DNA from 4 places in the Clostridium sp. CM042 genome. Region 4 is predicted to be linked to each of the others. Evidence: riboswitches for the same ligand, from Rfam matches in the RefSeq annotation. Region 4 holds a riboswitch; each other region holds the start of a gene.
What was found. A riboswitch is a leader RNA that binds a small molecule or an ion and turns the genes downstream of it on or off. The one in region 4 is predicted to bind thiamine pyrophosphate.
Positions count from the first base shown of each region.

Region 1 (6,193 bases), 180 kb from region 4:
TTAATACATTATTTGATTTATCGTATTACAAACCGTCTTAATAAACATTGTACCCTTATGGAGTTTTTTAAGAAATAACTCCATTGATTTGTTAATTGCTTCATCTACTATTTGATTAAAAGTTATGTTGATATTATCATACATAGGTTTTAATCCTTGAATCTTTCTTACTGTTGATGGTTTTTGTGCGAAGCTTCTTTTTACAGATAAAGTATCTTCCTCATTATTATCCTCCGAAGAATATAAATTCTTAAGTTCTAAAGAATTTTCATTCTTAACTTCTTTAGAATTAATATTTTTAAGCCCACTTAAAATCCCTTTGCTTCCACTGTTATTATTTTTGCTCATAATTTAAAATCTCCTTACTTAAGCTCATGTAATCATTGAAAGAATCGCATTTATTATTAAAATAAATTACTGGTGACTGAGCATCTTGACTGTACTCTATTTTACTATCAACTCTAATAACACTATCAAAAACCTTATCTCCAAACACTTCTATAAGACTTCCTCTGATATTTTTAGCAATGGTTTTTCTGCTGTTAAACATAGTTATTAGTACTCCCATAATTTCAAGTTTTCCATTAGTGTTTTTATCAACGATTGTTATTTGAAAGAATTACTTCTAAAGATTCTATGCTTTTTATAATTATCTTCCCAATCTTTAAGAAATTCTTTTGCGCAAACTTCACCAGAATTATATAACTCCATAATTTTTTTATTTCCAATATTAAAATCTGTGGTTTTAATATCAAGAGTATCGATTTTTACAGTACGCAAGAAATCCATTTCTCTTATATGAATATCATCTTGTGCTTCTAGCATGGTCTCAATAATTGAGCTAGTGAAATTTAAGATATTTGTGATTTTATGTTCCCGTATTTCTTTGTTTCCTCCGAGTTTAAAACCGATGGTTGGCCAGAGAGGAACGCCATTCACATCAAAAAGCCAAACTGGGTAATTGCTTAAAACACCGCCATCAACAATGAGAGACTTTTTATTAGTATTTATATTATATAAGTTTACAGGGTGAAAAAAATAGGGAATAGAGATGCTCATTCTTATTGCCAGACTTACTTCAAGTTCATCAGGATTTATCCCGTATTCCGCAATGTCTTCTGGTAGTATTAGCATCTTTCCACGGCTTATATCCGTTGCTATAATATGCAGTTTGTATTTTCTTTTATACTTGTTATTATTTAGAAGAATACCTTTTTCCCCTGGAATAATCAAATCTCCAAAGGTTACTTTTTTTCTATTTGCAAGCTTAAGTTTATACGATAAAACTTCATCAATCCAATTTTTTATATAGTCACCTTTATAAATGCCTTTTTTTAAAAGTAGATTGTAAGCATCAGAGAATATAGGCATATTAAAATGACTTTTATCAGTAATTTTTGTATAGTCTAGCTGTAGCATTAATTTTTTTATCTCATCAGCAGAGTACCCTACTGCAACTAGTGCAGCTATAATAGATCCAGCAGAGTTTCCTGAAATATTTTTCCAATTATATCCATCATTCTCAAATGTTTTTAAGGCGCCTACAAGACCGATGCCCTTAACTCCGCCACCTTCGAACACAATATCTGCAAATTTTCTATTATTGTAAATATTCATATATACCACTCCTTTATGAGTAATATATGAATAAATATATCTTCACGTCATAGATTTAAAAAATAATATTTAGTTACACTTTTTTCTATGAAAAGAATACTATATATTATAGTGATTTTATAAAAGAGGCAATGTATGAAAAAGTTAGAAGAATTCACACCTTCTGAATTGGCTATATTAGCAACAATAATAGGGATTATAATTGCTTCTAAGTTTAATGTTAACCAACAAAATGCATTAGGCAATTTTTTAACCGGTTTGGCGCAAAGCATTTTGATAATTGCAGCTCAGACTCAAAATCTTGAATCGCAGGATGGAAATCAATCTGGAGATAATGGAAATAGTAATTCGAAGAATAGTAATTCGAAGAATAGTAATAAGGATTTGCAAAAACAGATAGATGAACTTAAGGAATATATTAAAAAGTTTGAGGATAATACGAATTGAAAAACGCACTGATTAAAAGATGCGTTTTTTAATGGTTTGACATTATAAGAAATTTTAGGTAATATATATGTGTAAAGTAATTTAATATTAAAAACTAGGGGAGTCAATATTTTTGTCTGAGAAGAAACAGTTAAGTTTCGACCCTTATAACCTGAATTGGATAATGCCAGCGGAGGGAAAATATGATTTGAATTTAGTTTCAAATATGACTATATAAATGGTGCAAAGTTGTACGATTATAGAACCCTTCGCTTAAATATGAGCAAAGGGTTTATTTTACTTTAATAATATTCTAAGGAGGAATTGAAATGTCAGTTGTAAATGTAAGTCTTCAAGTTATACCAGTGGTGGCAGAGGAAAGGATTTACCCGGTAGTGGACAAGGTTATAGAGTATATTCAGGCTAGCGGAGTGAAATATGAGGTAGGGCCAATGGAAACTACTATGGAAGGCGAAATGGATGAGCTTTTAGATATAGTAAAAAAGGCTCAAGAGATTTGTGTAGAGCATGGAGCATCTAGGGTTGTTTCTATAGTGAAAATCGATTATAAAGCTGAAGGCGTGACTATGAATGAAAAAGTATATAAATATAGAAAATAAGCTTATTCCTATAGTTTTTCAATTGATATTTCTTTTTATATGGCAGATATCTGTAGATAGGTGGAAGGTTCCACAATACATATTGCCTTCACCAAAAGATATTATTATTACCTTGGTGAATATAGTTCCAAGCATTACTAAGCATATTTATGCGACTTTATATGAAGCATTGATTGGATTCGCAATATCAATTTTGATTGCACTAATTTTAGCTATCTTAATGGATAATGTAAAAATTATTAAAAAATGCATATATCCAATTTTAGTAGTATCTCAGACTGTTCCAATTATTGCCCTAGCGCCACTTTTCATAATATGGTTTGGTTTTGGAATATTACCTAAGATTATTGTAGTAGTGTTAGTGTGCTTTTTCCCTATAGTTGTTAGTTTGATTGATGGATTAGAGTCAGTAGACGCGGATATGGTAAACCTTTTAAAGACTATGGGGGCTAGTAAGTTTCAAATTTTCACCATGGTGAAGCTACCAGCCTCTACTGTGAATTTTTTTTCGGGCCTTAGAATAGCAGCAACCTATAGTATTATGGGGGCAGTTATTGGAGAATGGCTTGGAGGAGATAAGGGTCTTGGGGTATATATGATTAGAGCTAAAAATTCATATGCACTTGATAAAGTTCTTGCAGTAATTATAATTATTGTAATGCTAAGCATGGGACTATTTGGACTCTTATACTTAATACAATATTTTTTTACTCCTTGGACTAGAAATAAAGCGGATAACAATGACTAAATTTATATAGGACATATTATTTTATTTGGAGGTAAAATTATGCTAAAGAAAGTAATTTCATTATTATTAACAGTTTCAATGACTACGGTTTTATTTGTGGGTTGTGCTGCGAAAAAAGAAGATGTAAAGAAGGAAGAAACTTTAAAAAAGGTTACTGTTATTTTAGATTGGATACCAAACACTAATCATACTGGATTATATGTAGCGAAAGATAATGGATATTTTAAAGAAGAAGGACTTGACGTTCAAATTATTCAGCCAGCGCAGGGGAGTACTGCAAGTTTAATTGCAGCGGGCAAAGGAGATTTTGGCGTAAGCTATCAAGAAGATGTAACTTATGCTAGAACTGCTAAAGATCCACTTCCGATAAAAGCTATAGCCACTATTATTCAGCATAATACTTCTGGGTTTGCGGCACCTAAGGAAAAAAACATTAAATCTCCTAAGGATTTTGAAGGCAAAACCTATGGCGGATGGGGATCTCCTTCTGAAAATGCAATATTAAAGGCAGTTATGGAAAAAGATAATGCAGATTTTTCGAAACTAAAGATGGTGGATGCAGGATCAGAAGATTTCTTTGCTGTAACTAAGAAAAATATTGATATTGAATGGGTATTTTATGGATGGACAGGAATAGAAGCAAAGCTTAAAAATATTCCTATTGACTATATTGATATTGGAAAATTAAATAAAGATTTAGATTATTATACTCCAGTAATTATAGCTAATGAGAACAAATTAAAAGCGGATCCCGAAACGGCAAAGAAATTTTTAAAAGCAGTTACAAAAGGATATGAATACAGCATGGAAAAACCTGAGGAAAGTGCTAAGGTTTTACTGAAAAATGCACCGGAGACAGATGAAGATCTTGCCGTCGCAAGTCAAAAATATTTAAAGGATCAATATAAAGCTGAAGCTCAAAAATGGGGCATAATGAAAGAATCAGTTTGGAATAATTACACAAAATTTCTTTTAGATAAAAAGCTTATAGGAAAAGATATGAAGGCGAGTGAGGCATTTACTAATGAGTACTTACCAAACTAATAATGAAAAATTAAGAGTAGAAAATATTAAAAAAACTTTTGGAAGTATGAATATAATAAAGGATGTTTCTTTTTATGCAAGAGAGAATGAATTTATAAGTTTACTGGGCCCAAGTGGAAGTGGTAAAAGTACAATTTTTAATATTATATCAGGTCTTTTACATCAAGATGCGGGTAAAATTATAATTGACGGAGAGGAATGCTGTGGTAGATTTAAAAAAGTAAGTTATATGCATCAGAAGGACTTACTACTTACCTGGAAAAATATTGTAGATAACACTACGCTACCTCTTGTTATAAAAGGAAAATCTAAAAAAGAGGCAAGAGCTCAGGCGCTTAGTCATTTTAAAACATTTGGACTTGCTGGCTTCGAATATAAATATCCTTTTCAGCTTTCAGGAGGAATGAGGCAGAGGGCTGCATTACTTAGAACATATATGTCTTCATCTGATATTATGCTATTGGATGAACCTTTTGGTGCACTTGATGCAATTACTAGGGCAAAGATGCACTATTGGCTAATAGACGTGATTAAAGAGCTAAAAGTTACCATAATATTTATTACTCATGATATTGAAGAAGCGATATTCTTATCTGATAGAATATATGTATTATCAGATAAACCAGCAACTATAAAGAAAGAAATAATTGTTGATTTACCTAAAAATAAGACAAAAGATATAGTCACATCAGTAAAATTCAATGAAATAAAGAAAGTCATTTTACAAACATTATAGTAAAATACCCAGCTTAAAAGTAATTAAGTTGGGTGTTTTATTTTTATGTACCTAAGGAACGTATGAGAAATGCGTAGTTGTGAGAAAATACTATGATAACGACTCAATATTGGAGGATACAAAATGAAACAGGGAGCACTAGACAGGAATTTTAAAAAAGTAAAAAGTCAGTTTGCTCAGATTCAAGAAATAGTAAAGCATACTAAGTCAAATGCACTATGGGAACATGAAGCTGCGGTAAGAAAGAAACTAAAGGAATTAAATGAGTTTAAAAAAGAAAATTTTAAAGACTATAAAAGAGTTCATGAAAATTATTCAGCATTACTTAAATATATATCAATAAGGCTTGTTGAGGACTACAACAAGAAAAATAATACAAATTTTAATTTTGAGAACATCTTAAAGAATAAGGGTGAAAGCTATTTAAAATCAGGAATTATAAGTGTGTTAATAACGGAGCATATTCCTGAGATTATATCTAGTGAGTTTGATCGCGTGTTTCCATCTAATCCTAAAAATGAATATGAGGGATCAAGGAAATTTAAGAGAAAATTTTATCTCCATTTAGGTGAAACTAATACTGGGAAAACCTATAATGCAATGATGCGGCTCAAAGAGGCAACAAAAGGAATTTATCTTTCTCCCTTAAGAATATTAGCACTTGAGAATTTTGAGAGATTAAATAGAGAAGGTGTAAAATGTAATCTTGCAACTGGAGAAGAAGAGATAATCATTGAAGATGCGGCTCATGTATGCTGTACTATAGAAAAATTAAATATAAATGAGGAATATGAAGTTGGTATTATAGACGAAATTCAAATGATAGATAACGACCAGAGGGGAGATGCTTGGACAAGAGCTGTTTTAGGATTGAAAAGTAAAGAGGTACACATTTGTGGCGCAACGAATGCAAAAGAACTACTTGTAAAAATAATAGAGGATTGCGATGAGGAGTACGAGATTATAGAGTATAAAAGAGATCTTCCTCTTGTGATGGAAGAT
Region 1 covers NZ_CM143646.1:880,523-886,715, reverse strand. The annotation lists gene ACWJJ7_RS04210 (hypothetical protein) at 1-348, opposite strand; gene ACWJJ7_RS04205 (ParA family protein) at 335-550, opposite strand; gene ACWJJ7_RS04200 (patatin-like phospholipase family protein) at 607-1,617, opposite strand; gene ACWJJ7_RS04195 (hypothetical protein) at 1,753-2,064, shown strand; TPP riboswitch at 2,151-2,260, shown strand; gene ACWJJ7_RS04190 (MTH1187 family thiamine-binding protein) at 2,373-2,663, shown strand; gene ACWJJ7_RS04185 (ABC transporter permease) at 2,635-3,411, shown strand; gene ACWJJ7_RS04180 (ABC transporter substrate-binding protein) at 3,451-4,455, shown strand; gene ACWJJ7_RS04175 (ABC transporter ATP-binding protein) at 4,436-5,191, shown strand; gene ACWJJ7_RS04170 (helicase-related protein) at 5,315-6,193, shown strand, end outside.
Region 1: it holds a riboswitch for thiamine pyrophosphate, as region 4 does, so the genes downstream of both, ACWJJ7_RS04190 (MTH1187 family thiamine-binding protein) here and tenA (thiaminase II) in region 4, are expected to answer to the same signal.

Region 2 (6,193 bases), 1.1 Mb from region 4:
ACAAAATACAACCTTAAATATTATTATTTACAATTATCAATTGATATGCTAAAATTATTTATTATATCAAGACTTTGATTCTATTTATATGATTTATGGAGGAGCTCAATGACAAAAGGACAAATTGAAGCGAAATTAAGCGAAGCAATTAGTAAATTTGAGATTGAACACATGGGTAGAGGTCCAGAAAAAATTCGGACAATCATATTTCAAGATTTAATATTAGTAAGACTTAAAGGATTTTTAAGTAAATCAGAAAAAAGCTTGGCTCAAAGCAAGGAAGGCGTCGATTTAATTAAAAGACTGAATATTGCTTTGTTTGAGAATGCAAGAGAAAATTTGGAAGAAACTATAAAATCTATAATTGATGTTAATATAGTAAGTACTTATTCTGATGTGAGTACCAAAACAGGTGAAAAAATTATAGCTATAATTGTAGACCAAGATATTGAAGAACGATTAATAAAATAATTATGGAAGATGCATTGAAGGGTCAATGACCAGTCAAGGGGTAAGCCAATAACAATAACTCTGAGTGAGGAGTTTTTGTTATTGGCTTTTTTATTGATTTTAATTTTAGAGAAGTATTATAAAAGACGAAGGGAATGATAATATGAAATTTAAGCAAAGGTGGATATATGTGATTTTGGGAATTATAATTATGATGTGCTTAGGCACTGTATACTCATGGAGTGTTTTTAGGATTCCAATTGAAAAGGCTTTTAATATAGGATCTACTCAAAGTGGCTTTCCTTACATGGTTTCTTTAGCAGCTTATTCATTTTTTATGTTTATAACTGGAAAATATTTAGAAAAATACAGTCCAAGAATGATTATTTCTATGGGCGCACTTCTTGTAGCATTAGGATGGATATTATCTGCATATGCACCAAATATATATATTTTAACTGTAACATATGGGGTAATAATTGGCGCTGGCGTAGGTATAGCATATGGAGCTCCGATGACGGTAGTAGCAAAATGGTTTCCAGAAAAAAAAGGCTTAGTAGTAGGTATTGTATTAATAGGATTTGGTTTGTCACCACTTATAACAGCTCCACTTGCAAGAAATTTAATAGAAAGTTATGGAATAACAAAAGCTTTCCTTATATTAGGTGTATCTTTTGGGGTAATAATACCTTTGCTTTCGTATCCATTTAGATATCCGTCTGAGGTGGAAAGTAAAAGTCTTGAAACAACTTCAAGCACAAAAATTCATATGAATGGTACGAATACTGCTAAAATGATTAAATCAAAAAACTTTAAAGGGCTATATGTAAATTTTATGATTGGATCAATGATTGGACTAATGTTAATTGGAATGACAAGTAATGTTGGTGTAGAACTAATAAAGCTATCCCCCAAAACAGTAGCTTTATTAATGATCGTATTTGCAGTTTTTAATGGAATAGGTAGACCTATATTTGGATTGATTACGGATAAGTACTCGTCTAAAAATGCCATGCTAATTTCTTACGCACTAATTATTATTGCAGCATTATTAATGCTAGTGGCAAATGAAGGTAGTTTAGCATTATTTAGTATAGCGTTTTCGATATTTTGGTTTAATCTTGGAGGATGGTTAGCTATAGCGCCTACTTCAACTATTGATATGTATGGAACAAAACATTATAGTGAGAATTATGGTGTTGTGTTTACGGCATATGGTATAGGAGCCATTATCGGGGTGTTAGTTTCGGGACTTCTAATGGATATCCTTGCGAATTATAATTATATCTTTTATTTTATAATTGGTTTATGTATTATGGGTATTCTTTCATCTCAAAGAATGATTAAAACATAATCTAACACAATTGCTGATTTTAGTGGGCTAGAGTTAAGAAATGAGTGATAGTAATTTCAAAGTTATTATATTTAATGCTACGTAATATTATATTACGTAGCATTAAATATAATACAGTAAACTTCATGATGAACAGAATAATGTATTAGTATAATTTTTGGTTGAAGAAAAACCTGAAGTAGGTAGTAGATATATTTTGAGGTTAATTTAGAACTTTGGTTATAGCTAACTTTGATAATCGTTTTAAAGGTAGAAGTCCAATAATTACACAGGTGATAATGGTTTCCACACTTAGGTATGAACCGTTATATAAAAGGGAGTATAAATAAACAGAAGTTCCCTTTGGAGCATAGCTTCCGAAGAACACTACTCCAGATATGAAATGGCATGCAAATCTAGCTAGCATTGCTACGACTACGCCAATAAGTATGCCCTTAGTATCACGTGATCTAAAGTAACCAACTATTCCAATAGCCATAAAAGGAAGCGGATAATCAAATAGTACTTGCACTGGATGGAGTGCGAAGGGCTCTACTAAAAAATTAATAATTCCGAATAAAAAACCTGTTAAAAAACCAACTTCAGGACCATAAAATAAAGATGCAAGTATGATTGGAACCATGCTTCCAGCAGTAATTCTACCACCTTGTGGTAATTTTAGAATTGTAATAAACTGCAATACAGTAGATAATGCAAGAGATATACCAACTAAAGTTATCATCTGCGTAGTAAATTTAATTTTCCTAACTTTCAAAACTGCAAAGATTAATAAGAGAACTCCCAATAGTGCAAAAAGATTAATGGGAGTTTTTGTAATTTCAGCGATTCTTTCGTTAAAAGTCATTTTATAGCCTCCATGTATTGTGCTACAGAAGTATTATGGTAAAAACAAAAAAAACTATATTCACAAAAGGAATATAGTTAATGTACTTATACATCATAACCGCTTTCCTCCGCTGGTATTATCCAGATCAGGTATAAGGGTCAATGAATTAAATATTCATATCTCAGCCATTAGGCACCCCTAGCACATATATTATTATTATTATCATTTAATTATATAGCAATATATTATATTTTACAACCGGTTTTAAATATTTAATATATAAGCCTTATGCATAGCCTATCAATTATTGTAGTGAGGGAAGCAGTTAATTTTAAATTTACAAATCGGAGGGGGAAATAATAAAATAAAGAAAATACCGGAAAAGATTGATTTTATAATCTGGATGGTATAAAGTTAATAAATGTAAGGTGATCAATTTAGCATTAGGGTTACAAAATACCCAGGGAATTTATTATTAAGGGGTTTTGTATTAGGTGATCAAGATTAAAAAATAATATGTGTTTCCAAAAAATACATACAAGGAGGTTATTATGAGAAAAAAAATATTTTTAATATTTACACTCATTATTTTAATGTCTCTTTTAGGCTGTTCAAGATCTAAGACTGCTACAATAAAAAAAACTGCCCCAGTTATACCAAGCACTGTAGTTGAACCCATTAAACCGGCTGAACCAGCTCAAACCTCTTCGATACCCGCTTTTGACAAGACTGCTGTTATGAAGGCTTCAGGAAAGAGCGTTCCAGTTTTAATGTACCACTCAATTGCTTACGAAAAAGATAATCCTATCCGTCTTCCTGCTAAAAAATTAGAGGAGCAATTTAAATATTTAAAAGATAATGGTTATTACACTATTACACTTACTGATTTATATGATTATCTTATTAAGGATATACCAATACCTGAAAAATCTGTAGTTCTTACTTTTGATGATGGGTATGAAGATAATTATACGGATATGTTCCCTGTTTTGAAAAAATATAATTTTAAAGCAACAATTTTTGTTATTACTGCTAGCATTGATAAAAGTCCTAACTATTTGACTTCTAAACAACTTGTAGAGATGGAGAAATATGGAGTAGAAATAGGAAGTCATACCGTAAAGCATGAAAATTTAAAAGAGATGCCTAAGGATAAACAACTAGAAACTTTAGTTAAATCTAAAAAAGATTTAGAAAAAATATTAAATAAACAAATAAAATTCTTTTCCTACCCTTATGGCGGATACAGCAAAACTTCAATTGAGGCCGTGCGCGAAGCTGGTTACACAATGGCTTTCAGCACTGACGGCAGATGGTCTTCCAAAAATGACGGTATACTTTCATTACATAGAGTATATATAAGTTCATTCCATGATAGGGAAGAATTTAAAAAACGAATTTCTAATACAAATTAAAAGTCGGGTCCCTAAGTTACTAGGGGCCCGCTTTTATATATGTTATTCTAGGTACACCAAATTGTAAGGTGTCTCCTGATAAACATAATAATTTAACCAGTTTAAAAAAAGCAAACTTGAGTGACCTCTCCATTTTACGATAGGCGTTTTTAATGGATCGTCTTTTGGATAATAATTTTCTGGAACATTTATATTTAATCCGTTTGCTATATCCCTGTCATATTCGTTTTTTAACGTTAATGGATCATACTCTGAATGCCCGGTTATAAAAATTTGGCGTCCCTTTTTTGCTGATACAATGTAAATTCCTGATTCCTCAGATTCTGATAAAATTTCAAGCTCATCTATTTTATCAATATCAACTTTTCTTATTTCAGTATGTCTTGAATGTGGAACATAAAATTCATCGTCAAATCCACTCAAAAGTTTAACATTTTGTTTTGTTATTTTATGTTTAAATACTCCAAATACTTTACTATCAAGTTTATGTTTTTGCACTCCGTAATGATAATGAAGTCCTGCTTGAGCACCCCAACAAATATGTAAGGTAGAGTATACATTGTGAACACTCCATTCCATAATTTTTTTTAGTTCATCCCAGTAATCCACTTCTTCAAAGGGAACACTTTCAATTGGGGCTCCCGTTATTATCATTCCATCAAATTTAGAATTCTTTATTTCTTCAAAAGTATTATAAAATTTAATTAAATGTTCCTGCGATATATTTTTACATGCATGGCTTGCTGGGTGAAGAAGAACTATATCAATCTGTAGTGGAGAGTTCCCAAGGAGTCTTAAAATTTGCGTTTCAGTATCGATTTTTGTTGGCATAAGGTTTAAAATCACAATTTTTAAAGGCCGAATATCTTGGTGAAATGAACAGTGCTCTGTAATAGTAAAAATGTTCTCTTTATTTAAAGTTTTAAATGCTGGGAGATTGTCAGGTATTTTTATTGGCATTTACATCCTCCTTGTAATAAGGCATTTTCTAAAAAAAAGCTGCTTTCCTATAAGGAAAGCAGCATGATTAACTTTAATAAACAATAAAATTGTATCATAAAATTTGCTATCGTCCTTATCTTTCAGATTTTATAATCTGATGGAATTGACACCATTGCACTCCACTTAAGAATGCTGGTTGTCGGGCATCATCGGGCCAGTCCCTCTGCCGCTCTGGATAAGTTGTATTCAGTTGTTATTGCTTAGTATATTACTCATAAAAGTAATTGTCAATAGTTAAAAATGTCTTAATTTTATTTTTGACAATATTGCACATATGTGTTACTATTGCTACCGTCCATCGTAGGGTATATAGATAATTATATGCTTGATAAGATGGTTGGATAAAGCCAACTGCCTTATCCAGCATTTTTTTATTTTAGGAGGAAGTCAGTTGGAACTATCATTTGTATATTCTACATGAAATCAGGTAAATGGAATAATAATAATAATAATAATAATAATAATAATATTATTTGTTGAGGAAATTATTTGATTTTAATGTGAAAATTAAAAAGATGATTTCTGTCAATAATACAGAAATCATCTTTTTAATTCAGCATAGACTTATTTAAAATTCTTATTTACAAATGGTATGTTTTTTATTCAAATATTTTTTTTCATAGCTGCTATACATTACCCAGGCGACAGCCGCAAAGAATATTGGACCAGCTATACTCCAAAGTGTTATAGCTAATTTTCCTTCCAGTGCTGGTTGTATTATTGAGAAGAAATTTGCAAAGCCAACAGTGAACATAACTATTATTGTCCATATTAAAGCACTCTTGTCGGTTTTGAATATTTCAAAAGGCTTGATAATATCTTTATTTTTCTTAAATGGTGCAAAAGCAAAAGCTATAAACATGTATGGAAGAGTCATAGCTACGTTTGTCATTGCTACTAACACAACGAAAAAACCAGACATATTCTCTCCACCAAAGGATACAAGAGCAATCATAACACAAACTATTACAGCTTGAATCCACATAGCCCTTTGAGGCATTCCGTTTTTCATTTCTGCCATTTTTCCAGGCCATAATTTAGCTGGAGTACCTTCAATTAATTGTTTTAGTGGTGAAAACATTAATGTAAAGAATGCACCGGCTAAAGCTAAGAACATTGAAATTCCAACGAATCTAGCTACTCCAT
Region 2 covers NZ_CM143646.1:1,846,734-1,852,926, reverse strand. The annotation lists gene ACWJJ7_RS08700 (Na-translocating system protein MpsC family protein) at 109-471, shown strand; gene ACWJJ7_RS08695 (L-lactate MFS transporter) at 614-1,804, shown strand; gene thiT (energy-coupled thiamine transporter ThiT) at 2,007-2,648, opposite strand; TPP riboswitch at 2,736-2,840, opposite strand; gene ACWJJ7_RS08685 (polysaccharide deacetylase family protein) at 3,182-4,045, shown strand; gene metA (homoserine O-acetyltransferase MetA) at 4,088-5,005, opposite strand; SAM riboswitch class I at 5,118-5,229, opposite strand; gene yjeM (glutamate/gamma-aminobutyrate family transporter YjeM) at 5,625-6,193, opposite strand, start outside.
Region 2: it holds a riboswitch for thiamine pyrophosphate, as region 4 does, so the genes downstream of both, thiT (energy-coupled thiamine transporter ThiT) here and tenA (thiaminase II) in region 4, are expected to answer to the same signal.

Region 3 (6,193 bases), 800 kb from region 4:
ACAATAAAAGATTTTGATTTAAATAAACAAATAAAAGTTACTGATGATGAAAATCAAATTTACGCAGCTATATCACAATTGAAAGAAGAAGTTGTAGCTGAAGCAGTTGTTGCTGAACCTGAAGCTAAATAATAATAAAATAGTAATTATTTAATGATAAAAGGATGAACATAAAAAGTTCATCCTTTTATGCTATTATGGATAAAATTTAAAATGTTTTGATAAAGTAAGAAAAAGAGTATAAGTAAATAGTATTATCCTATTAAATAGATACTCTTTATTGGTAGAATTAGGAGGCAAAAGAATGGCAAATATATTGAGATATTCAAAAAAACAATTAGAGAGAACATTAAAAGATTTCGGAAAGAGAGAAAATATAGGTTCTAATGACACATCTGAGTGGATAAGACTAATAAACGATTTTATATATGAATTTGAACTAAAGTCTGAAGTTAATGAAGAGGATAAACTTTCTATAACAACTAGCAAAGAAGAACAAGTCGTAATTGAAAAAATGATGTATGCACTAGAAGGTACAAAAACTTCTTTGAATTATATTTTTGATGGTAATATTACTTATATAGAAGAATAGGTTAATATAACAATAAAACAAATCTTAAGGGAAGTCATTTAATTAAATGGCTTCCCTTAAGAAATATCATATCATTAAAAAATTATTAAATGTAATCTAAAGAACATATAAATAAAAGTTTATTTTGAACTAGTACCTTTATTTGCATATGATTGGTTATTTAACTTTTTTGTCTCTTCTAAGGTAGCATCACTAGTGCTACTACTCATATTAGACATTCCAGCACTTGATTGACTATTTAATTGTTTTGTTTCTGCTAAAGTAGAGTCACTGGTGCTGCTAGACATATTAGACATACTGGAATTTGAAACACCACTAGTACCTTTATTTGCAGATGATTCATTATTTAATTGTACTGTCTCTTGTAGAGTAGAATCACTAGTACTACTAGACATACCAGCATTTGCGTAAGAGCTTGAACCTCCATTAGCTGCTGATTGTTTATTTAATTGTTTTGTTTCTTCTAAATTGTTATTCATAAGTAATCTCCCTTCTAATATAAAAATTACACTGTATTATCCAGCACAGTATATAGTTTACCCATTTTGTTTTAAAATATAGATGAAAATATTGAGAGTTTTTTGATTTAAAAAATTTAAAGAATAAAGCTAAACTGTGAAGTTTATAAGTTATATTGCAATAACTATAATAATCAGTTATACTAAATATAATGATATATATTAAATGGCAGAGAAAATGAGCCGCGTTATTATGAAGTATTATGCTTTGTTTTGACGTGCTTTTTTATTTATCAATATGTAAACGATTGAATAAGACTAATTTCAAAAAGGAGTTTTGCTAAAATGGCTAAATATATAATGGCACTTGATCAAGGAACAACCAGTTCAAGATGTATTCTATTCAATGAAAAGGGACTTATTGTAACTTCCGCTCAAAAAGAATTTACTCAGATTTTCCCGCAAGCAGCTTGGGTAGAACATGATCCAATGGAGATATGGTCAAGTCAAATTAGCGTTGCAACAGAAGCGATGGCTAAAGTTAATGCTACGGCGTCTGATATAGCAGCAATAGGTATTACAAATCAAAGAGAAACTACTGTAGTTTGGGACAGGCGAACGGGAATTCCAGTATATAATGCAATTGTATGGCAATGTAGAAGAACAGCTGAGACTTGTGATGAATTAACGCAAAAAGGTTTCGATAAAGTTGTTAGAGCTAAAACTGGACTTATTTTAGATGCTTATTTTTCTGGAACAAAAATAAAATGGATATTGGACAATGTAGAAGGCGCTAGAGCGGAAGCTGAAGCAGGCAATTTATTGTTTGGTAATATAGATACTTGGTTAATTTGGAATTTAACAAAAGGAAAAACATATGTAACGGACTATTCTAATGCTTCAAGAACAATGCTATTTAATATTCATAAACTTACATGGGATGATGAAATACTCGAAACATTAAATATACCAAAATCAATGCTTCCAGAGGTTAAACCTTCAAGTCATGTATATGGATATACAGAGAGTTCATTGTTTGGAGGAGAAATTCCAATTGCTGGAGCTGCAGGAGATCAACAAGCAGCATTATTTGGACAAACTTGCTATTCACCAGGAACAGCTAAAAATACTTATGGTACAGGATGCTTCATGCTTATGAATACAGGGGACAAAGCAATTGAATCCACACAAGGATTGCTTACGACAATCGCTTGGGGAATAGATGGAAAAGTACAGTATGCACTTGAAGGCAGTGTATTTATAGCTGGAGCGGCTATACAATGGTTAAGAGATGAGCTACGCATGATTGACAATGCTTGTGACTGTGAAGAATATGCTAATGCGGTAGAAGATACAAATGGAGTATATGTAGTTCCTGCTTTTGTTGGACTTGGAGCACCATATTGGGATCCTTACGCAAGAGGAACAATTGTAGGACTTACAAGAGGAGCAAAGAAAGAACATTTGATAAGAGCAACTCTTGAAGCACTTGCATACCAAACACGTGATGTATTAAAAGCAATGCAAGAAGATTCTGGAATTATACTTACAGAACTTAAAGTAGATGGAGGAGCTTGCAATAACAATTTCTTAATGCAGTTTCAATCTGATATTTTAAATGTTCAAGTAGACAGACCAGAGGTTACTGAAACTACAGCACTCGGTGCAGCTTATCTTGCAGGGCTTGCGGTAGGATATTGGAAGAGTAAAGATGAAGTAGCGGAGCATTGGGCAATATCAAGAAGTTTCAAACCTAGTATGACCGAGGAAAAAAGAAAAGAATTACTTCATGGATGGCATATAGCTGTTAAAAGATCAGGTATAAAACTTGAATAGTAATAACAAGGCATGAATTGTATATAACAATTGTTTATGTTATTATAAGATACATGAAATTACTAACATGATTACTAGTTAAGACATTTCATATTCCTTAGTTTATAAAAAAGAATAACCTAACACAGGGGAGTTGGATAGGCCAACTGAGAGCAAGAACTTTAATTCTTTGACCCTATGACCTGAACTGGGTAATGCCAGCGTAGGAAGTTGTTTATTGGTGTATTATATATAGATTTTTATATATCAAGATAATTTAAACACAAATCCTATGGGTTTGTGTTTTTTTGTTTTATACAAAAGAAAATTGATCTAACATTTAAAAAACAATTATTTTAGGAGGAAATTGATATGAAAAAAGTTTTAACTATAGCAGGTTCTGACAGCTCAGGAGGGGCTGGAGTGCAAGCAGATTTAAAAAGCTTTAGTGCAAATGGCGTATATGGAATGAGTGTCATTACGGCGATAACAGCACAGAATACTAGGGGTGTTTTTGAAGTTAGGGATCTAGACGAGGAAATAATTAAGGCACAAATTGACGCTGTTTTTACAGATATAGATGTAGATGCTGTTAAAATTGGTATGGTATCGAGGATTTCAACTATTGATGCAATAAGTGAGAAATTAAAACAATACAATCCTAAAAACATAGTACTGGATCCCGTAATGATCTCAAAAAGCGGTTATTCACTGTTAAAGCCAGAGTCAAAAACGGCTTTGATTAAAAAACTAATTCCACTAGCATCACTTATTACACCTAATGTTCCAGAGGCTGAGGAAATACTTCGCGAAGTAAATTCAGATGCTTTGGACATAGAAACAGTAGAAGATATGGAAAGTGCAGCAAAAGAAATATACAAGCTAGGATGCAAAAATGTGCTTATAAAAGGTGGACATATGCAGTTCGATGCCATAGATGTGTTTTATGATGGAAGTGAAATTATACATTTTACGTCTAAGAGAATAAATACAAAAAATACTCATGGAACTGGATGTACTTTGTCTTCAGCCATAGCTGCAAATTTAGCGCTTGGCTTTAGCATGAAGGATTCAATAAAAAATTCAAAGCAGTATATAACAACTGCTATAAAGCATTCCTTAGATATTGGGCATGGGGTAGGGCCTACCAATCACTTCTATGAATTATATAAAAAAGCGAGAATGGCAAATGATTAATGATAAGGAAAAACTAGGTTTTTGGACTTTTGTATTTTTATGGTTTGGAGCTGCGGTATCCATTGCTGAAATAATGACGGGAGGATTAATTGCACCCTTAGGATTTAAAATAGGGATAATAGTAATTTTACTAGGACATTTAATTGGCACCGGAATATTGATACTAGGTGGCATCATCGGAACTAGGGAAAAAGTGCCAGCAATGACTTCAACCAATATTTCTTTTGGAGTATATAGTACCTATTTATTTTCAATTTTAAATATACTTCAACTAATTGGTTGGACAGCAGTTATGATAAAGGTAGCAGCGAGTTTTGTAAACTTAATAACTCAAAGTTTATGGGGTTTTGATAATGGATTAGTATGTATCATTCTAATAGGAGTACTCACAGTATTATGGCTTTGTTTTGGAAATGCAGGTATGAAAAAATTAAATATTACAGCTGTATCTTTGCTTTTTATACTTACATTGGTACTTGGAACAATTATCTTCAAAGATAAAACATTACTACTAAAAGCAAGTACTGGAGGAATATCTTTTGGACGTGCACTAGAATTCAGTATAATTATGCCTCTTTCTTGGCTACCTTTAATTGCAGATTATACTAGATTTGCAAAAAGTGAAAAACAAGGAGCTTGTGGAAGCTTCATAGGTTATTTTTTAGGGAGTTCATGGATGTTTATTATAGGCCTCGGGGCTACTATAGTTTCGAATAATTCAGATCCTTCAGCTATGATGCTTGCTGTAAATTTAGGAATGGCGGCTCTCGGGATAGTAGTGTTATCTACAGTAACCACCACATTTTTAGATGTGTATTCAGCAGGAGTTTCTTTCTTAAACATTATGCCAAAGCTCAGTGAAAAAAAAGTTGGTATTGTCATGACAATTATTGGGACACTGGCAGCGATTATACTTCCTATAGAAAATTATGAGGGCTTTTTATATGCTATAGGATCAGTTTTTGCACCATTATTTGCAATTTTGATTACTGATTATTTTATAATAAAGAAAAATACAAAGCTGCAATCTAGTGTACTTATAAATTGGGGAGCAATCCTTGTATGGATTATAGGAATAGTAATTTACTATAGTTTTATAAAACTTGATTTTGTACTAGGGGCTACAGTGCCTGTTATGATTATTACAGGATTTATATATACAATAAGTTGGAGGATGATGTCTAAATGGAAATTAATAAGAAAATAGTTGAATTACTAAACAATTTAAAAGAAAAGAACCCATTGGTACACCAAATAACAAATTATGTTACTATTAATGATTGTGCTAATATTACACTAGCTATTGGTGGATCACCAGTTATGGCGGAGGATATCCATGAAGTTTCTGAGATGGTATCACTGGCGTCTTCACTTGTTATAAATATAGGAACATTAAATAGTGTAATTATAGAGTCTATGATTGAGGCAGGAAAAATGGCAAATGAATTAAATATACCTGTTATCCTAGATCCTGTTGGAGTAGGAGCAACAACTTATAGAACAGAAACTTGTAAAAGAATTATAAGTGAAGTGAAATTAGCGGTTATTCGTGGAAATTTATCTGAGATAAAAACACTCTATGGTATTGAAACTATAACAAGAGGTGTGGATGCTTCTGAGAGTTTTTCTATGAATAGCGATGGATTTACAAGAGAGAAGGAAATGGCAAGGGATTTTGCTATTAAATTTAATACCGTGGTAGCTATAACAGGTGTGGTAGACATTATATCAGATGGAAAAACTCTCTACTCCGTAGAAAATGGTCATAAAATAATGTCCAAGGTTACAGGTACAGGTTGCATGTGTACTTCAGTTATTGGCACTTATTTAGGTGCAGGAGATAACAATTTAATAGCAGCACTCGCAGGAATCGTTTCAATGGGTATTGCAGGAGAAATAGCTTATGAGAGCTTAGATAAAAATAGTGAAGGATCAGGAACCTTTAAAGTGAAAATGCTAGATGTTATTTACAATTTATCTGAAGATCTAATAATGAAAAGGAGCAAAATAAATGAAGAATAATATAGACTACAGCCTTTATCTTGTTACGGATAGGGATGTATTAGTGGATACAGATATATATACTGGTGTGGAGGAAGCAATAAAAGGTGGAGTTACATTAGTTCAACTT
Region 3 covers NZ_CM143646.1:1,504,514-1,510,706, reverse strand. The annotation lists gene ACWJJ7_RS07170 (50S ribosomal protein L25) at 1-132, shown strand, start outside; gene ACWJJ7_RS07165 (hypothetical protein) at 305-592, shown strand; gene ACWJJ7_RS07160 (hypothetical protein) at 712-1,071, opposite strand; gene glpK (glycerol kinase GlpK) at 1,396-2,886, shown strand; TPP riboswitch at 3,003-3,113, shown strand; gene thiD (bifunctional hydroxymethylpyrimidine kinase/phosphomethylpyrimidine kinase) at 3,238-4,062, shown strand; gene cytX (putative hydroxymethylpyrimidine transporter CytX) at 4,055-5,269, shown strand; gene thiM (hydroxyethylthiazole kinase) at 5,248-6,084, shown strand; gene thiE (thiamine phosphate synthase) at 6,074-6,193, shown strand, end outside.
Region 3: it holds a riboswitch for thiamine pyrophosphate, as region 4 does, so the genes downstream of both, thiD (bifunctional hydroxymethylpyrimidine kinase/phosphomethylpyrimidine kinase) here and tenA (thiaminase II) in region 4, are expected to answer to the same signal.

Region 4 (6,193 bases):
TTGTTAAATTGGTTTATGCTGCAACTTTAGCCTGCGATGATGTTAATTTATAACAAACTCCAAGAATATCAAAAACAGTTTTCTTATCCTTTTTATGAGATTTCAGACCATTCCTAACTACATTTTCAAATATTAATTTTAAGGTATTAAAAACTTTATTAGGGAATTTGATAAACTCAAAATATAGACTATCAATATATTCATGAACTATTTCACAAGTCTTAATTTCACTGGCTTCAAGGCCTTTATTTTCTAATGCTAAAGTCCTCATTTTAAACATTACAGCAGAACTTATGAGTAGCAAAATAAGTTTTCCATAAAGCTGACATTGAAACCGTTCTATTTTAACTAACTTTACAACATGTATACTAAATATGGATTTCCACGTTTTAAAAATTATTTCCACCTGCCATCTTAAGCTGTAAAACTCATGAACCTGTTTTGCGCTTAAAACTTCTTCTGTAATATTGGTTATATAAATAGATATTCCTAATAATTCAATAGTATTATCACTTTTTTCTATGCCCTTCTTTTTAGCATTCTTCACAGACTTTTCTGTTCTTTTTTTTAATTGATCATTTGTTAGTTTATATAAAATAAGCCTTGTTTTTAGCGTCTTTTCCTTACCTACATAGACATCCTTAATTTCATAACGGTCACCCTCGCCCATCTGTTTCATTATGTCAGAAATGTAGATTCTTTTAAAAAAGCTTGATTTTTTAGGGGAACCATTCTTATAGTACTCTATATCCTTATTTTCTATATATACTGCTATATTAGGTTTGAGTCTTGATATGTAAAATGCTTCTCTATCTTCTATATCCAAAAAATCTTCAAAATTGAAGTATCCAAGATCTCTTAAAATAAGATCACCAGATTTGATAGTATCTCTTATTTTGCTCCCAAAAGTATTGTCACTTCCCGAACCAGCTCCTACTTGTACATTAAGAAGATTTCCAGATTTCAATTCATATTCTAGTTGTATTTTTACACCTGAAGCTTGAGAGCAGCCGCCAGACCCAGGATAAATATCTTTATAGCTTTCCGGTACTTGAAAAGCAGTAGAATCAAGTATTCTTATTCGTTTGTAATGTTCATCCCATACACTTGGTATACAAGTATTATTCGTTATTGTTTGGAGCAACAGATTCTCAAAAATCTTCTTTAAAAATTCAACACATTTTTCATTTAAACGTTGATCTAATGCTTGATTAGAAATAATTATTCCTATTTTTGCACTAAGTTTTGTACATAAGGTAACAAGTGTATTATTCGCAACCTCTGCATCCATAAAACAGCATAAGCAAATGAATTCCCATGCGCAAATCTTACCTTTTCTTTTCACAAAACCTGTTTCTCTCGCAATTTCTTCAATCTCCTCTTTTGAAAAACATCTTTTAATTTCAGCTGCAAAATGTTTCATATCTTTATCCAATTTTAAGTTTTCTTCTATCATTTGTAAATTACCCCCATTGATGTGTTTTTATTATCTTTTAAATGATAACATTTTTACAAATGGGGGGTTTTATTTTTATAGAATTCTCTTAGCTTGATGGCTATGGAATCTTACCCCTACATATGGGATAAAACTCACTCTTAATTACTAATTTACCTTTAAATTTAAAAGGATATCATTACTCCATTTTTCCTATGCCAATAATTGATTTACAAGGGGATTCACCTTCCTGCCATCATACTTTCCTTTTAACTTAGGCATAACAGCCTTCATAACCTTCCCCATGTCACCCTTTCCACTAAAGTGATTTTCGGCAATAACTTCACTGATAATTATTTTTGCTTCATCGTCACTTAATTGCTTGGGCATATAAAATGTGAACATTTCGATAGCGATTTCTGTTTCAGCTATAATATCTTCTTTACTCGCTTGTTTCGCATAACTAAGAGTTTCATTTAATTGTTTAATTGTTTTCTCAATAATACCAATTAACTCGTCGTCAGAAAGTTCTTTTTTCAAATCCATTTCTTTATATTTAACGTCAGCCATTAAAGTCCTTAAAGCAGTCAGTCTTACCTTATCCCTACTCTTCATATATTTAATAATATCGTCTTTAAATGTTTGTTTTAACATATATGTTGCCTCCTAAATAATTCAGTATTTTTTAACAAGTTATCTTGTTTCTTTATTAAAACTATACTTATATATACATTATACTCTTATAATCTCACTTTAACGACATTTCAGAAGGAAAGTTTCCCAATTTTTTAATCTAATATTAATTATATGCCCTATTCCAAAATTCTAATTCATACATGCATGATTTCATAAAAATAGCTAATAGTTTTTTCTTTTCTACCTCATCTATGTCCTTGCATAAATCATTTATATAACCCAGCCAGTCATTAGTGAATTTTTCAAAATCTTCAGAAGCGTATTCTTCAATCCAAGGATTGAAAAAATTCCCCTCTAGCTTATGTCCATAAGTCTTTTTAATATATTTGCCTATGTAGCTATAACTCCACGTACACGGCATAGTAACAAGGGCAATCTCCTTTAAATCTCCAGTAAGCGCGACACCTTGCATATAGCTTGTATAACTTGTAGTTATTAACTCATATTCACATTTTTCCGTTTCTTTATCAGTTAATCCAAAGCCTTCTAAATATTTTATATGAACAGCTGTTTCATCCTCCATAATTCCTCTTATTGAATTATAATAAAATTTCATCTCGTCCATATTTTTTGCCTTAATTAACCCTACAGAAAATACCTTTGAATATTCTTTTAAATATAGATAATCCTGTATAAGATAGTTTTTAAACTTTTCCTTATCTAAGGTACCTTCTCCTATCTCCTTTATAAATGGATGCTCTAAATATGAATTCCAAAATTCCTTTACCTCTTCAAATATATAATCTGTAAATTTCATACTATTCCACCCTTCTATCGTCATTTAATTTCTCAAACAGTTCTAAGCCCAAAAATGTCTATATTCCATAATGGAATATAGACGTACAGTTTACTCTTAAAAACATTATATAGCTTTACTACTATATAATGTTTTTAATAAGCTTCCCTACGCTGGTATTATCCAAATCAGGTTTAAGGGTCAATAGTAAAACTATCTCTCAGCATAAGGCACCCCTAGCAAATATTCTATTTTCTTTTATTATAACCCTATGTAACCGCTTGTCAACAAAACTTTGTAGTTTTTTTACTAAACAACTTAAAAATAACATGTATAACCTTACATTATTCTATGCTATTTTCTAAGGAAGATCATTCAATGTTTTAAATTCATATCCCTGACTTTTCCACTCTTTAATCAGACTGTCGAGTATTTTTGCATTGGTTTCTGAAACTGCATGCAGTAAACATATCATTCCAGGTTTCGTTTCTTTTAAAAGATTTTTTTTTGCTGTTTCAGGGTTTGGCTGGTTCTTAGGGTCATAATCTTTATAAGCAAGTGTGAAAAAAACTGATTTATAACCAAGCTTTTGAGTGTAATAAAGAGAAAGTTCACTGAAGTCACCCATAGGCGGTCTAAAAAACTTCGACATTTTTAAACCAGAGATATTATTCACAGTAGTTTCGTTTTCTGTAATCTCTGAATTAAAATCCGTTTCATTGGTTATAGAAGGCATAGATTTATGATGCACCGAATGATTTCCTATAATATGGCCTTCATCCATCATTCTTTTTACAAGATCAATATCTTTTGTACCATTAAAAGAACCCGTTACATAGGGTTTTGTTACAAAGAAAGCAGCTTTAACATTGTTAGCTTTTAAAGTATCTAGAATACTTGTTGTATAGCCATTCTCATATCCTTCATCAAAAGTTAGGTAAATTACTTTTGATGAAGTTTCGCCAAAAGCATAAGCATGGTATTTCGATAATAATGTTGAGTTATCTCTTGGTGAATAAGCCCATGACCAGTTAATAGTTTTTGTCTGTAGACTTGAACTATTATCTAATATAATTGGGGAAAATAGTTTTGAACTAATATTAGACTCACTATTATCTTTTAAAGTTGATTTAGAGTTTGTATTTCCATTACTATCCGTTTTAAGACTACTATTTGTTTGCTTTGCATTACTTAAATTTATCTGATTTTGATTTTGTCTGTCATTTGCACAACCACAAAGCGCAAGTGTTAATACTATTAATAACGATATTTTTTTAAATTGCAATTAGATCACCTCTATGTATATTTTAATATACGCTAAACTTCCACATAGCTATTATACCTCTTTTAATAAATTTTATAATATTTTTTGTATGTGCTATTAAACAGAGGTTGTACACTATGTCGACAATTACTCACATAAAAAAAATAAGCTTTGAGCCATAAGGAATACTCCTTATAACTCAAAGCTACTATATACTTAAAAATATTATTATAATATAATGCATATTAAGCTCCCATTACCCTCATTTATAATTCTTTGTAGAGTCTTTTGAATTTTTATTTGAACGTCATCAGGCATCTTAAATAATTTATTTTGAAGGCCTTCTTTAACTAACACTTCTAAAGATTTACCAAACATATTACTCTGCCAAATTTGAGATTTATCATTCTCAAACTGTTCTACAATGGATTTATAGAAATCTTCGCTTTGCTTTTCTGTACCCATAATAGGTGATATTTCTGTTTGTATATCTGCCTTAATAAAGTGAAGAGAAGGTGCAGATGCTTTTAATTTAACTCCATACCTACCACCATGTTGTACAATTTCAGGTTCTTCTAAGGTCATTTCTGAAAGCTGTGGTGCAACTAATCCATAGCCTTTTTCTTTAACATCTTTTAAAGCCTCTGCAATTTTATCATATTCTACTTTAGCTCTAGAGAATTCTCCCATTAATGTTAATAAATCATTTTCTCCTTTTATTTCACACTCACAAGTTTCGCCAAGTATTTTGTAAAATAATTCGTGTTTAGGAATTATATTGACTCTAGCAGTACCTTCTCCCATATTCATTTCATCAAGTATTGCAGAGTCTAAAAAATCAACTTCTTTAAAGCTTAGTAGTGATTTATTTATATCCCTAACTTTAAAAATATCTTTGCACGTATCTTTTAAGAACTTCATAAAGTTAATTTTTACCCAATGCTTAGAACTTAAGTTTTCAATCCATTCTGGCATATCTATGTTAATTTCTTTAACTGGAAATTCTCTAAGAATTCTTTGAAATATATTAGCTATATCCTCCTCTTTCATATTTATAACATCCATGACTTGAACTGGAACATCATATTTTTCTTCTAATCCCCTTGCTAAAACTTGTGTTTCAGGAGCATCTGCATTTTTAGAATTTAATACCATTATGAAAGGTTTATTAATGGATTTAAGTTCATCAACTACCCTTCCTTCTGCTTCTAAATATTCTTCCCTTTCTATACCTGTGATAGAACCATCTGTAGTAATTAAAAGACCAATAGTTGAATGCTCATTTATTACCTTTTTTGTTCCAATCTCTGCTGCTTCCTCAAATGGGATTTCGTAGTCATACCAAGGGGTTGTCACCATTTTAGGCGTCTCTCCTTCAGCGTATCCTACCGCTCCTTTAACAATATACCCAACACAATCAACCATCCTAACTTTGAATTTAGTACCTCCTTCAAACTCAATTTCAACTGCCTCGTTGGGTACAAATTTAGGTTCAGTAGTATGAATCGATTTCCCTGAACCGCTTTGAGGAAGTTCATCTTTTGCTCTTTCTTTCTTATGAGGATTCTCTATGTTAGGAATTACCATAAGCTCCATAAATCTTTTTATAAATGTTGATTTTCCAGTCCTTACAGGCCCCACGACACCTACATAAATATCCCCTTGTGTTCTCTCTGCTATATCTTTATATATATCAAAATTATCCAAGATATACCTCCCAATACTTATTATTATCACTATAAATATATTTTAGAGATCAATGAATTATTACTATAGATTAAAAATATATAAAAAAAACCAATTTTTTATTAACTTCTTAATAAAAAATTGGTCTTTTTATACTAATTTTTTTCTTAAAACTCATCTTTTTTGTTTCTTGACATCAATTCGTATACTCCATATTTAGGGTCTTTACCTTCAAATAATACTTTGTATAACACATCCGTAATAGGCATAGAGATCTGCTCTTTTTCTTTAAGTTCATAGAAGGCTCTTACAGCTTTTATACCCTCTACTACCATTCCTATATCTTCGCATGCTTTTTCCATTGGAACACCCTTTC
Region 4 covers NZ_CM143646.1:699,977-706,169, forward strand. The annotation lists gene ACWJJ7_RS03325 (IS4 family transposase) at 14-1,456, opposite strand; gene ACWJJ7_RS03330 (GatB/YqeY domain-containing protein) at 1,649-2,089, opposite strand; gene tenA (thiaminase II) at 2,235-2,888, opposite strand; TPP riboswitch at 3,016-3,115, opposite strand; gene ACWJJ7_RS03340 (polysaccharide deacetylase family protein) at 3,229-4,152, opposite strand; gene spoIVA (stage IV sporulation protein A) at 4,360-5,838, opposite strand; gene ACWJJ7_RS03350 (NAD(P)H-dependent glycerol-3-phosphate dehydrogenase) at 5,985-6,193, opposite strand, start outside.